DNA from 4 places in the Hymenobacter cellulosivorans genome. Region 3 is predicted to be linked to each of the others. Evidence: riboswitches for the same ligand, from Rfam matches in the RefSeq annotation. Region 3 holds a riboswitch; each other region holds the start of a gene.
What was found. Region 3 has a riboswitch for S-adenosylmethionine ahead of MUN80_RS01590 (O-acetylhomoserine aminocarboxypropyltransferase/cysteine synthase family protein). Riboswitches for the same ligand answer to the same signal wherever they lie in the genome.
Positions count from the first base shown of each region.

Region 1: it holds a riboswitch for S-adenosylmethionine, as region 3 does, so the genes downstream of both, MUN80_RS09720 (phosphoadenylyl-sulfate reductase) here and MUN80_RS01590 (O-acetylhomoserine aminocarboxypropyltransferase/cysteine synthase family protein) in region 3, are expected to answer to the same signal.
Region 2: it holds a riboswitch for S-adenosylmethionine, as region 3 does, so the genes downstream of both, MUN80_RS15005 (amino acid permease) here and MUN80_RS01590 (O-acetylhomoserine aminocarboxypropyltransferase/cysteine synthase family protein) in region 3, are expected to answer to the same signal.
Region 4: it holds a riboswitch for S-adenosylmethionine, as region 3 does, so the genes downstream of both, metH (methionine synthase) here and MUN80_RS01590 (O-acetylhomoserine aminocarboxypropyltransferase/cysteine synthase family protein) in region 3, are expected to answer to the same signal.

Region 1 is NZ_CP095049.1:2,299,756-2,302,957, forward strand. It holds gene cysD (sulfate adenylyltransferase subunit CysD) at 1-807, opposite strand, end outside; gene MUN80_RS09720 (phosphoadenylyl-sulfate reductase) at 873-1,634, opposite strand; SAM riboswitch class I at 1,916-2,006, opposite strand; gene pbpC (penicillin-binding protein 1C) at 2,355-3,202, opposite strand, start outside.
Region 2 is NZ_CP095049.1:3,532,968-3,536,169, reverse strand. It holds gene MUN80_RS15010 (lipopolysaccharide biosynthesis protein) at 1-334, shown strand, start outside; gene MUN80_RS15005 (amino acid permease) at 685-2,133, opposite strand; SAM riboswitch class I at 2,450-2,543, opposite strand; gene MUN80_RS15000 (TIGR02117 family protein) at 3,029-3,202, shown strand, end outside.
Region 3 is NZ_CP095049.1:347,354-350,555, reverse strand. It holds gene MUN80_RS01595 (homoserine O-acetyltransferase family protein) at 1-5, opposite strand, end outside; gene MUN80_RS01590 (O-acetylhomoserine aminocarboxypropyltransferase/cysteine synthase family protein) at 270-1,655, opposite strand; SAM riboswitch class I at 2,038-2,150, opposite strand; gene MUN80_RS01585 (LysM peptidoglycan-binding domain-containing protein) at 2,328-2,636, opposite strand; gene MUN80_RS01580 (hypothetical protein) at 2,863-3,202, shown strand, end outside.
Region 4 is NZ_CP095049.1:868,030-871,231, reverse strand. It holds gene metH (methionine synthase) at 1-1,337, opposite strand, end outside; SAM riboswitch class I at 1,409-1,518, opposite strand; gene MUN80_RS03810 (PA14 domain-containing protein) at 1,636-2,586, shown strand; gene MUN80_RS03805 (OmpA family protein) at 2,526-3,202, shown strand, end outside.

The DNA of each region.
Region 1 (3,202 bases), 2.0 Mb from region 3:
GATGATATCGTCGATAGTGGCCGCATCACTTTCCACGGCGGCGGTGCAGGTCGAGTCGCCGACGGTGCGGAAGCGCACTTGGCGCTCCACGATTTCGTCGGTTTCGTCGAGGCGCAGGTGCTCGTTGAGGCCGAGCAGCTGCCCGCTGGGCAGCACCACACAGGTGCGCGGGTGGCCGAAGTAGATGCTGGGCAGGGCAATGTTTTCGCGCTGAATGTAGCGCCACACGTCCAGCTCGGTCCAGTTGGAAATCGGGAACACGCGCACGTTTTCGCCGCGCTGAATCCGGCCGTTGTACACGTTCCAAAGCTCGGGGCGCTGGCGCTTGGGGTCCCACTGGCCGAACTCGTCGCGCACCGAGAAGATGCGCTCCTTGGCCCGGGCCTTTTCCTCGTCGCGCCGGGCCCCGCCAATGCAGGCATCAAACTGGAATTCCTCGATGGTTTCGAGCAGGGTGTAGGTTTGCAGCGGGTTGCGGCTGGGAAACTTGCCGCCCGGCTCGCGTAGGCGCTGCCGCTTGATGGTGTCTTCCACGCTACGTACGATGAGCTTTTCGCCCAATTGAGCCGCCAGCTCGTCGCGGAACTGGAGTACTTCGGGAAAGTTGTGGCCGGTATCCACGTGCACCAGCGGGAAGGGAAAGCGGCCGGGACGAAAGGCCTTTTCGGCCAGGCGCGTTAGCACAATCGAGTCTTTGCCCCCCGAAAACAGTAGGGCCGGGCGCTCAAACTGGCCCGCAACTTCCCGCAGAATATGAATGGCTTCGGCTTCCAGCCGGTCGAGGTAATCGAAGTGAGGGGTACTCATGCTCAGGTAAATCTTAAGTGCCGCGGCAGGCCCGATTGCCCGCTGATGTATAAATTGGATGCTGCTTACAGAGTCGAAGCGTTGACGGGCTCCACCACCGGGTCGGGGCCGTTGTGGGTGCTGTGCAGGCCACATTCCTTGGCCGATTGGTCTTCCCACCACCAGCGTCCGGCCCGGAAATCCTCGCCAGCTTTGATAGCCCGGGTGCAGGGCGCGCAGCCGATACTCACGAAGCCTTGCTGGTGCAGCGGGTTAAAGGGGATGCTGTGGGCATGCACAAAGTCCCAGCACTGCTCGAAAGTCCAGTCGAAAAGCGGATGAAACTTGATGAGCTGGTGGCCCGCGTCCCACTCCACCGCGTGCATATCCTGGCGGTTGGCCGACTGCTCGGCCCGGATGCCCGTAAACCAGGCCTGCTGCCCCAGCAAGGCCCGGCGCAGGGGCTCTACCTTCCGGATACCGCAGCATTCCTTGCGGTTTCCCACGCTTTCGTAGAAGCTGTTTGGGCCTTTTTCGAGCAAAAGCTGTTCGACGGCCGACTGCTGCGGAAAGTAAGGCTCAATGGATTTGCCGTAGCGCAGCAAGGTTTTATTCCAGGTGGAGTAGGTCTCCTGGAAGTTGCGGGCCGTATCCAGCGTGAAAACCTTGATAGGCAGGTTATGCTCGAAAATCAGGTGGGTAATAATCTGGTCTTCAAGGCCGAAGGAAGTCGAGAAAATGGCGGTGCCGGGAAACTGGGCGGCTACTTCCGCGAGTATTTCCGCGGCGGAAAGCCCGGCGAGCTGTTGGCGCAGGCGCGTAACCAGCGCCTCAGAGGCTACTTGCATGTTTCGAAGAGGATGTGGTTTTTCCGGGAGGAAAAGCCGGCGGCGTGGAGAGCCTGGGCGCAGCGGAGTTGTGCGAAATCAGGCAGACTATCCTGCGGTAGTCGGGAAAGGGTGGTGCGAAGTCAGCTTAGCGGGCTGAACGTCGGCACGGGCAGGAAGAAAAAGGGGGCGTGACCTGCTAGCAACACCGACAGCACATCATGCCACAACATCCAGGCTGTAGAGCAGCGGAGGTGGGAGAGAGTGTGCGGGCGTTGGACAAGGTTTTCACGACGTTGTTGTTTTTATATGGTCAGGACTTGGCACCGTTCCGCATTTGCGGTGGTTGCCGGCGCTTCGTCGAGCCTGTCTCTCCACGCCTCTGTATAAAAACAATCCTTTGATGGGTAAAGAATTGACTCTGCAAAGGTAATAGCAGGAGTTTTATAATTGCAAGTTATAGTGAAAGGAAGTAATAATGTTTGTGTGAATTGCTATGCATCAATTTGTATACTAGAACGTTGAATAGCGAAAGCAGGGGATAGTGCTATAAACTTACATTATAACTTTAGGTAATAATGCGAATGCCATTCGGCTATGATTTTTGACTGGTTTTATGTGTTTAAATAGGGATAGGGCCATATTCGGCATCGGTTGGTAGACTGACACACTGCCAAAAAGTAGGTGGGGCAGAATTGTCAACCGACAAGAAAGTCTGCTGCCGGATGTGTGGCTGGAGCGCTACAGCTCATTCACCACAATCTGAATATTAGTGTTGCGGCCGTGGTCATCGGCGCAGGAAATTTTCAGTACGCCGGCTGACGGCCGGAAAAACACCCGCTCGGTAGCCGCCGCCGTACGCAAAAATTGGTCGTTGATGTACCACGACACCTGGCGCACCTCGTTGTCGGTGGCGCAGCTGAGCAAGAGTTGCTGCTGCTCACCTTTGTTAAGTACGTACTCGGTATTGGCCAGGGGCGAAGTGATGCTGGGCGCCTTTTCCCGGCCCCCGCGCACAAGCTGGCAGCCGGGATTGTGGGGTGGCAGGCGGCGGTAAGGAATACCCTGGGCTTCTTTAAACGCCGCTACTTCGGGCAGCAGATTCGGGTATAACTCACGCCGGAAGCCAGCCGCCGGCGCGCAGGCCCGGCAGTAAGTGTATTGGCCATCGGCGGAGAGCAGCACCTCTTTCTGATGCTGGCAGCGCAGGCTAGCCGACACGCCCGGTAGGAAGTAGTCGATAATTTGGTTGGGGCAATTCTCGCCGGGCGGGCGGCCGGTTTCGGCGCATACTAGCCGGAAGTCGAGGCTGGCCGGGGGCTGAAACCAGTTGTTGGGTGAATTGTAGGCCACAGCGTTGAACAGGTCGAAGAGTAGGGGCGTGGCAATATCGGAGCCCGTAAGGGCCGGGCTGCCCTGCCCGCTGAAGTTGCCGACCCACACCCCGATGGTGTACTCTTTATTATAGCCAATGCTCCAGGCGTCGCGGCGGCCGTAGCTGGTGCCGGTTTTCCAGGCAATTTTGGGCAGCCGGACGCTGGTTTCGTAACCCACGGGCAAGTCGGGGCGGGTGAGCTGGGCCAGAATAT
Region 2 (3,202 bases), 2.9 Mb from region 3:
CACCATCCTGCTCAACCGCCTGCTGATTCCGCGCCTGGGCATTACGGGCTCGGCCCTGGCCACACTCTTTGCCATTGTGAGCATCAACACGGTCCGCACCTGGTTTGTGTGGTACAGCTACCGGCTCCAACCCTTTACCTGGCGCATTCCGGTGGTGCTGGCCGTGGCGGCCGGCAGCGGCCTGCTGGTGTGGCTGCTGCCCACCTTGCCCTCCAAGCTGCTCACCATGCTGCTGCGGGGCTCGGTCCTGACGGGGCTCTACGGCGGGGCCTTGCTCGGGCTGGGCTTGGTGCCCGAAGCCCAGCCGTTGCTCCGAAAGCTGCTGCGCAAATAAGCTGTACCGCGAAGTTCCACTTCGCGAGGCGTAGGCGCCGTCAGCACGACGGTCGTTCAACGTCTCGCGAAGTAAAACTTCGCGGTACATCCAAACCTTCTTCACCGATGAAGAGGCCCCACCACGACCCTGGGAGGCACCCTTCACCAGTGAAGAAGGCTTCCCAAGGCCGTGGCAGACAGCCTGCACCGGTGAAGAGCCACTAAAAAGGCCTTGGGAGGCGTTCCGCACGCGTGCAGAATGCCTCCCAAGGCCTTAAAAACAGTTTTGCACGCGTGCGGAATGCCTGCCGAGCCCTTGACCAGCGCTCCGCACGCGTGCGAGGTGCCCACCAAGCCGCTAGGATACGCCTACCCTTGGCCCTGCTCCTGGCCCAGCTTGCTGTGCTTCTTACCGTAGCCGTAGTAGATGGCCAGGCCGATGGCCAGCCACACGAAGAGCCGCAACCAGGTGTCGAGGGGCAGCGAAATCATCATCAGCACGCAGGTCAGAATGCCCAGGATAGGCACCACCGGCACCCAGGGCGTGCGGAAGCCGCGCGGAGCGTTGGGTTCTTTTTTGCGCATAATCAGCACGCCCAGGCACACCATCACGAAAGCCAGTAGGGTCCCGATACTGGTCATTTCGCCCACCACGGAGATGGGCACGAAGCCGGCAAACAGGCTGATAAAGGCCCCCAGCAGCAGGTTGGACTTGTGCGGGGTGCTGAATGTGGGGTGTACCTCGGCAAAGACTTTGGGTAGGAGCCCGTCCTTGGACATGGAGAAGAACACCCGGCTCTGCCCCATCAAATCGACCAGGATAACAGAGGTATAGCCGATGAGAATGGCGATGATAATGGCCGAGGACAACCAGCCGTAGGGCGTCTTTTCGATGGCAATAGCCACTGGGGCGGCGCTGTTTTTAAATTCGGTATAGTTGGCCACGCCCGTCAGCACGTGCCCGAAGAGAATGAAGAGCACGGTGCATACCAGCAAGGACCCGATAATGCCGATGGGCATGTTGCGCTGCGGGTTCTTGGTTTCCTGGGCCATCGTGGCCACGATATCGAAGCCGATAAAGACGAAGAACACGACCCCGGCCCCGCGCAGGATGCCGCTCCAGCCAAACTCGCCGAACGTGCCCGTGTTCTGGGGGATGTAGGGTTGGTAGTTGGCGGGGTCAATGTATTGCCAGCCCAAGGCAATGAACACCAGCACGACGGCCACCTTCAAAGTCACGACCAGGGCATTGAACCAGGCCGAGCCCGAGGTACCCCGGATGATGATGGCCGTAATAGCCAGCACGATGAGCATGGCCGGGATGTTGACCAGGCCCGTGACGGTGCCGCCATCGGCCAGCTTGGCCGTTTCGAAGGGCGACATCACCAGTTGGGGCGGAATGTGCAGGTTGAACTTGTCGAGCACCTTGACCAGGTACTGCGACCAGCTGATGGCCACCGTGGCGGCTCCCACCGAGTACTCCAGAATCAAATCCCAGCCGATAATCCAGGCAAACAGCTCGCCCATCGTAGCGTAGGAATAGGTGTAGGCCGAGCCGGCAACGGGCACCATGGAGGCAAACTCGGCGTAGCACAAGGCCGAAAAGGCGCAGCCCACGGCGGCTACCAGAAAAGACAAGGTGACGGCCGGGCCGGCGTTGTTGGCGGCGGCAATGCCGGTGAGCGAGAACAAGCCCGCCCCGATAATAACTCCGATGCCGATGGCCACCAGGCTAAAGCCGCCCAGGCTGCGCTTGAGGGTACCGGCTCCCGTTTCGGCCGCCTCGATGCGAAGCAGCTCCAGTGATTTTTTAAGCATAAAAAGAGGTAGGAACGCGCCGCAGCCCGCTCAGAGGTGAAGAAGGTTCCGGCTGCGGCCCAGCCGCTGCTGCAACAACGGCCGGCCCGCGCAACGGCGCAGAGCCCGGCCACAACCGGAGATAGAAAAGATTACGAGGCAATGGCTCCGCAGACGCGGGAGCCGGGCGGCACGGGGGCCGCAGGGGCTAGTGCCCGGCGCTTCAGCAACAGCAACAACACCCGTGCTTGCCGGCTACAGTCACCAGGGACGCAGCAGATACGGCGGCAACACAAACAGCAACGGGCAGGCGGGGGAAGCAATCCACGGCAACTTGTTTTTATATGGGCAGGAATTGGCACCGTTCCGCCAGGGGGCGGGGGGTTGCCGGCGCTTCGCGGAGCCTGTCTCTCAGCGCCTCTGTATAAAAACAATCCTTTGGGCAGAAAGAATTGATGGCGCAAAGGTAGCGCGGCCCGGGCCGGATTTGCAACCGGGCCGCTAAATTCACCACCGGAAGGCGTGCCAGGCAGTCCGCCTGGGCAGCCACCGCGGCCGGGAACCCATTGGGAGTGGGCCGGGAGCAATAAAAACGTCATGTCGAGCGAAGCGAGACATCTCACGTGCAAAGGCAATTGTATTACTATTGCAACGGCAGCACGCGCGGTTCCTCCCTGCACTCGGAAGGACGTTCCCTTGTTTCAACCAAGCCCCCGCTGCGTTACCTGCCCTAGCCGGCCCGCTCCTGCCGCAGCTTAACCTAATGCGGGCAAAAGCAGTAGGTGTCGGTACGGTTTCGGCGCCTGGGCGCTGGTTAGCCGTTTTGCTTGTCTTCCTCGTTCATCCTCACCGGCCGGGCGGCGGCTTTTTACACTGCCAGCTGCTTACAGCTACCGCCCCGGCCCTTCTGCACCCTATGCACCCCGGAGTAAAAACCGCCCTGAAAATAACCGGCTACACCCTTGGCTCCCTCGTGGCCGTGGCCGGCCTCTACGTCGCCTCCTCGTTTGCCTTGTCCCGCATTCCGGTCAACGCCCAGGACCAGGACCCGGCCGAAGACGTGGACATCTACATCCTCTCCAACGGCGTG
Region 3 (3,202 bases):
TTCATGAGGCAATAGGTCGGGTTGGGCAGCCCGCTGGTAAGCGGCGGGCTTTAATATCAATGCAATAGCGCGCGGGCTGAGCCGGCTGGTCCGTCTTGCATCAGTCCCACCCAATGAAGGTTTTGGTGGACCTCTGCCGGCTCAACCCGGGCTATTGCGGAATGGTCAGGATGATTCCTCTCTCACAACTCCTCATCCTGCCATTCACGGCGCTGCCGTAGCCGGAGCAGACGGGCCACTCTCATTGCCCGCCAAGTCTCCTCTCTACTTTAGACCTCCAGCGGGGCAGCGTGTTCTACTTCGGGCTGCACCACGGCGTCTTCCTCGTCGTCGGAAGTCGTGGGGGCAGCGTTGCGCACGGCGTCGAAGGCCTGGGCCAAGTCTGCGCGGATGTCTTCGAAATGTTCAATACCTACCGACAGGCGCAGCGAAGTGGGCGTCACGCCGGCAGCGCGCTGCTCTTCCTCCGAAAGCTGCTGGTGGGTGGTAGCCGAGGGTTGAATAATCAGCGTCTTGGCGTCGCCCACGTTGGCCAGGTGGCTCACTAGCTTTAGGTTGTCGATAAACTGGGTGGCCGTTTCCTTGCTGCCTTTGATGCTGAAAGTCAGTACGCCGCCGTAGCCGCGCTTCAGGTATTTCTGGGCCAAGGCGTGGTAGGGGCTGCTCTTTAGGCCCGGATAATTCACACTCTCCACCTGCGGGTGCTGCTCCAGCCAGGTGGCAATGCGCAGGGCGTTTTCCACGGTGCGGTCGACGCGCAAACTCAGGGTTTCGAGGCCGATGAGCAGCTGCCAGGAGTTGAAGGGGCTGATGGCCGGACCGAAGTCGCGCAGGCCTTCCACACGGGCCCGGATGATGAAGGCAATGTTGCCAAACGGCCCATTCTTGCCGAACACGTCGTTGAATACCAAGCCGTGGTAGCCTTCCGAGGGCTCGGTGAACTGCGGAAACTTGCCGTTGCCGAAGTCGTACTTGCCGCCGTCCACAATCACGCCGCCGATGCTGGTGCCGTGCCCGCCAATCCACTTCGTGGCCGATTCTACCACAATGTGGGCGCCGTGCTCCAGGGGCCGGAACAGGTAGCCGCCCGCCCCGAAGGTATTGTCGACAACCAGCGGCAGGTCGTGCTTTTCGGCAATGGCCGCAATCCGCTCAAAGTCCGGAATGCTGAAGCTCGGGTTGCCGATGGTTTCGAGGTAAATAGCCTTGGTGCTCTCGTCAATCAGCTGCTCAAACGAAGCCGGGTTGTCGCCGTCGGCAAAGCGCACTTCGATGCCCAGGCGCTTGAAAGCCACTTTAAACTGGTTGTACGTGCCGCCATAGAGGTGGGAGCTGCTTACAAAATTGTCGCCGGCCTGCAGGATGTTGTTCAGGGCAATAAACTGTGCCGCCTGCCCCGAGCCCGTGGCTAGGGCCGCTACTCCGCCTTCCAACGCCGCTACGCGCTGCTCAAACACGTCGGTGGTGGGGTTCATCAGCCGGGTGTAGATGTTGCCAAACTCCTTCAGCGCAAACAGGTTGGCCCCGTGCTCGGCGTTCTTGAAAACATAGGAAGTCGTTTGGTAAAGCGGTACGGCGCGGGCTCCGGTTACGGGGTCGGGCTGCTGGCCGGCGTGAAGTTGCAGGGTCTCGAATTGCAGGGCTTGCGTGGACATGATACGGCTGAGTTAAGAAGTCTTTGAAATGAAGTTTCAGATTGTCAGCTGGTTGGAGTCATGGCGACGGCAACCAGGAAGGCATCCGGAGCCCCAAAAGGCTGCAGCGGAGCCCGGCCAGACCCTGCGCCGAAGTGCACCAGCAAGTGGCCGCACACGGTGGGAAAGCCAGAAAAAAGGAGAAAGGGGAGAAGCTAGGCGCTCAGTGGGCTAGCAACAGCAACAACACGTGGACCAACTGCACATTCGCATTCGTGCGGCCAGCCGGGGCGAAAACCCAGCGGCGAAAACGCGCAAACCCATCGGCGAGGCAGCGGGCACAGAGGCGGCTGCAGCGGATGGGGAGATGAAAGCGGAAGCGGGGTTGTTTTCCATGGTACTCGACTTATAGCTCCCGCGGGCCTTACGCCGGGCGGGCAGGAATTGGCACCTTTCATCAGATGAAGGTTGCCAGCGGGTCAGGGAGCCTGTTCTCTCGCCGCTTCTGTATAAATTCTTTCAAACTGTCCCATCGTTCTGGGAGAGTACCGGGTTGGTGACTGCAAATGTACAGATGGAATTGAGAAGACCAAATTCTGCGAAAAGTTTTTTTGCTTTTCCAAAAAAGCAGGCAGAAAAAAACGCCGCCCGAAGCTCGGGCGGCGTTTCCAACCTTTTTCTGCAAAAAAGGACCTAAAGGGTAGGTAACGTAAGCTGCTGACCCACTTCGATATGGTCGGGGTTAGCGCCAATAATAGCTTTGTTTGCTTCGTAAATCTGGTGCCACTTCGAGGCGTCACCGTAGTGGTTTTTGGCAATCTTGGAGAGTGAATCTCCACTTACCACAGTGTAAGAGTCGCCTTTTGCGGCGGCGGGTTGCGCCGTGGGGTTGGCAGCGGCATTATTATTTCCGAAAAAATCGGTGCCACCGGCGGCGGGCTTGGCGGCGGGTTGAACCGGTTTTTCTTCGCCTTTATTGCTGAGGAAATCGAACAGTCCCATGAGTATGTGTCGGTTAAGGTGAGGGGAGAGTGGCAGTACCGCATGTGCCTGACGGCCACGGTATCAGGGGCTATTACGCCCCGGGGTTGAAATTGGTTGTGGCCGCCTAAGCCCAGCCGTGCTAGGCTTAACTCTTTAGCTTCTGCCCCGTAAGAACCGCAACGCTAGCCGCTATTTGGGCGGCGGCGGGTTGTTTTTGTCCTTCCCCAAAACCCTTTCTTTCCTCATGAAAACTCTCCCCACTTCCTTTCGCTTACTCGCCAGCCTGCTGACGCTGGCCGTTCTGTTCCTGTCTGCCTGCGGTAGCAAGGAAGGTAAAGTTGAAGGCGTAAATATGCTCTACGGTACGGAGAGCAAGGTCTGGAAAACTGACAAAGAGCTCAGCGCCGGCGGCGAGAAAGTGAAACAGACCGACGCCCAGGAAGACGAGCGGCTTACGTTCTTCGCCAACGGTCAGTACAACATGACTTCACCCGCCGGGGCCGTCAATGGTAAGTACACCTTCGACCAGCCCGGTAAGAAAATTATGCTGACCCCCGATGGCGCTGCTACCAGCAACAGCTTTG
Region 4 (3,202 bases), 520 kb from region 3:
AGCACGCTCCACTTCGAGGAGTCAATCATGACCGGCACCCGGGAAATGTCGGGCTCGGAGGCAATCAGGTTCAGAAACGTCGTCATGGCCTGCTCCGAGTCGAGCATGCCTTCGTCCATGTTCACGTCGAGGACCTGGGCGCCGCCCTCCACCTGGTCGCGGGCTACCTGCAGGGCCTGCTCGTAGGCGCCGGTGCGGATGAGGCGGGCAAAGGCCCGGGAGCCGGTCACGTTGCACCGCTCCCCCACGTTGACAAACAGCGAATCAGGATAAATGCCGAAGGGCTCCAGGCCAGCCAGGCGGGTAGCCTGGGGGACGGGGTGGAGCTGGCGGGGCGGATACTTCTCGGCCAGCTTAGCCAGCTCGGCAATGTGCTGGGGGGTGGTGCCGCAACAACCGCCGGCCACCGTCACGATGCCGTCCTTGAGGTAGTTTTCCACCACGGCCGCGAATTCCTGGGCCGACTCGTCGTAGCCGCCGAAGGCGTTGGGCAGGCCGGCGTTGGGGTAGGCCGAAATGTGCACGTCGGCAATACGGCTCAGCTCTTTCACGTACACCTGGAGCTGGTCGGCGCCCAAAGCGCAGTTCAAACCTACGCTCAGCAGCGGCAGGTGGCTGATAGAGTTCCAGAACGCCTCCACCGTCTGCCCGCTCAGCGTGCGGCCCGAGGCATCGGTGATGGTACCCGAAATCATGACCGGCACGACTTTGCCGCCCTCGTCGAAGAACTTCTGCACCGCAAACAAAGCGGCCTTGGCGTTGAGCGTGTCGAAGATGGTTTCGATGAGCAGCGTATCGGAGCCCCCTTCTACCAAGCCGCGCACCTGCTCCAGGTAGGCCGTGGCTAGCTCGTCGAAGGTCACGGCGCGGAAGCCGGGCCGGTTCACGTCGGGCGACAAGGAGGCCGTACGGTTCGTGGGTCCGATAGCACCGGCCACGAAGCGGGGCTTGGCGGGATTCTGGGCCGTAAACTCGTCGGCTACTTCCTTGGCAATGCGCGCCGACTCATAGTTGAGCTCATACACGATATGCTCCAGCCCGTAGTCGGCCTGGGCAATGGTGGTGCCACTGAAGGTGTTGGTTTCCACCATGTCGGCCCCGGCCGCGAAGTAGTCGGCGTGAATACCCCGGATGATGTCGGGGCGGGTCAGGCTGAGCAGGTCGTTGTTGCCGCGCAGGGGCTTGGGGTGGTCCACGAAACGGGTGCCACGGAAGTCAGCCTCGTCCAGCGTGTGGCGCTGAATCATGGTGCCCATGGCGCCATCGAGCACAAGGATGCGCTGCTGGAGAATATCGTAAAGCGGGGAGTCGGGGCGGCGGAGCGTGGCTGGTTGCATATCGGCTCAGTTAAGGAAACTAGCGGCGAAAAAGTGCCTATCCAGAAAGAGCCGCGCAGGGGCGCGTCCTGTTCTTATCTTCTTCCACAGCCGAGGCTCTAGAATGGGAGTTAGCACCTTGTTTTATTTCAGGTTGCTAAGACGTCGTCGGGCCCAATCCCTCGGTCTTTCTGGATAAGTAACAAAGCGAAGATACAGCGGGAAATTCCGGAATCCAATTTTGTGCGGTGCAGCTTCGTTAGCTCTGCGCCCTCATCCGGCTGGTTATTACCTTATCGTCCCAACACTTCCTTACTCTATGCTGCCACGCTTACGCCTCGCGATTCTTATAACCTTACTGCTGCTGCCCGGCTGGGGGCTATGGGCCCAAACCGCCGCCACGCCCGCCGAACACGGGCTGCGTGGGCAATATTACGAGGGTAAAAACTTCGAAAAGCTGGTTTTGACCCGCAAGGACCCTGCCGTCAACTTCGACTGGAGCCGACGGCAAAACGGCCCCGGCCAGCCTATTAAGTTCTTTGTGTCGCCGGGGCCGGGCGTACCCAGTACCTGGTTTTCGGCGCGCTGGACGGGCTACATTCTGGCTCCTAAAACCGGGGTTTATACCTTCACCATGGCCACTGATGACGGCATGCGGGTGTGGGTCGGGGGCCGCCAGATCCTGGATTCCTGGGTCGACCAGCCCATTACCCGGTTTACTGCCCAAATGAAGCTCACGGCTGGCCGCTACTACTCGGTGCGGGTGGAATATTATCAGGTGGAGCGGGATACCAAGGCCTTGCTGGCCTGGCAACTGCCGGGCTCTACGGCCGAACCGGTGCCGGTACCAACCCAAAGCCTATATGTAAATCTGCCCGTCACGGCCGAGCCCTTTGTGGCCCCGTCGAAAGCAGCTTCGACGGAAGGCACCATTCGTATTATATCGGCTCCACCAGGCAAAACAGTCCCTGCCACCGCTACGGCCGTGAAGCCGAGCCGGGGCGTGACGGTGGCCGGCAAGCTGCCGGGCGGCATCGGGCTGCAGGCTACGTATTACGCGGGTTCAGTGCGCGGAGCGGCAGTGCACAGTCGGGTAGAGCCGGTGGTAAACGTGACCTGGAAAGGAGCTCCGCCCGCGCCGGGCGCACCCGGGCAGGGCTTTTCGGTGCGCTGGACGGGCTACGTCTACGCCCCGAATCGGGAATCTACGTGCTGCATACCGAGTGGGACGATGCCACCGACGTACGCTTTGCCGGCGACGACGTGCTGAGTATGGAAAAGTACGAGCCGGCGTATTTTGGCTCCCGCAAGCCTCCTATTCCGGTAGACATGGTCTACCAGCTGGAAGCGGGCTATTTTTACCAGATTGATCTGGCTTACAAGAATGTGCAGGGCGTGTCGGGGGCGGTGCTGTCGTGGGCGCGGCCGACGGCCTTGGGCAACCCTGCCACGCTGGAAGCAGCCTTTGCGGCGAAGGACCGGGCCAAGTTGACAGTGATTCCCAAGCAGTATTTGTATCCCGAGCTGCCCCGGCCGCTACCCGAACCCGTTGTCGTGGCCGTCAAGCCGGCGAAGGTTCCGGTGGCTGGGCCGAAGCCCACGGTGGCCGCGGTCCGGCCAGTTCGGCCGGTGGTAGCTGCGCCCAAGCCGTTGGCCGTTCGGGTAGCCGCGCCGGTAACTGAGCTGCCCGACCTGAGTGCGTTGAGCAAAGGCGCGGCCGTCACGCTATCCAACCTGTATTTCACCCAGAGCACGGCCACCCTGCTGCCCACTTCCCGCCCAGCGCTGAATGCGTTGGCAAAAAAGCTACAAGCCGAGCCTGCGCTGCGCCTGGAAATAGCGGGCCACACCGACAACGTGGGCGAACCAGCTAAAAACCTGCTTCT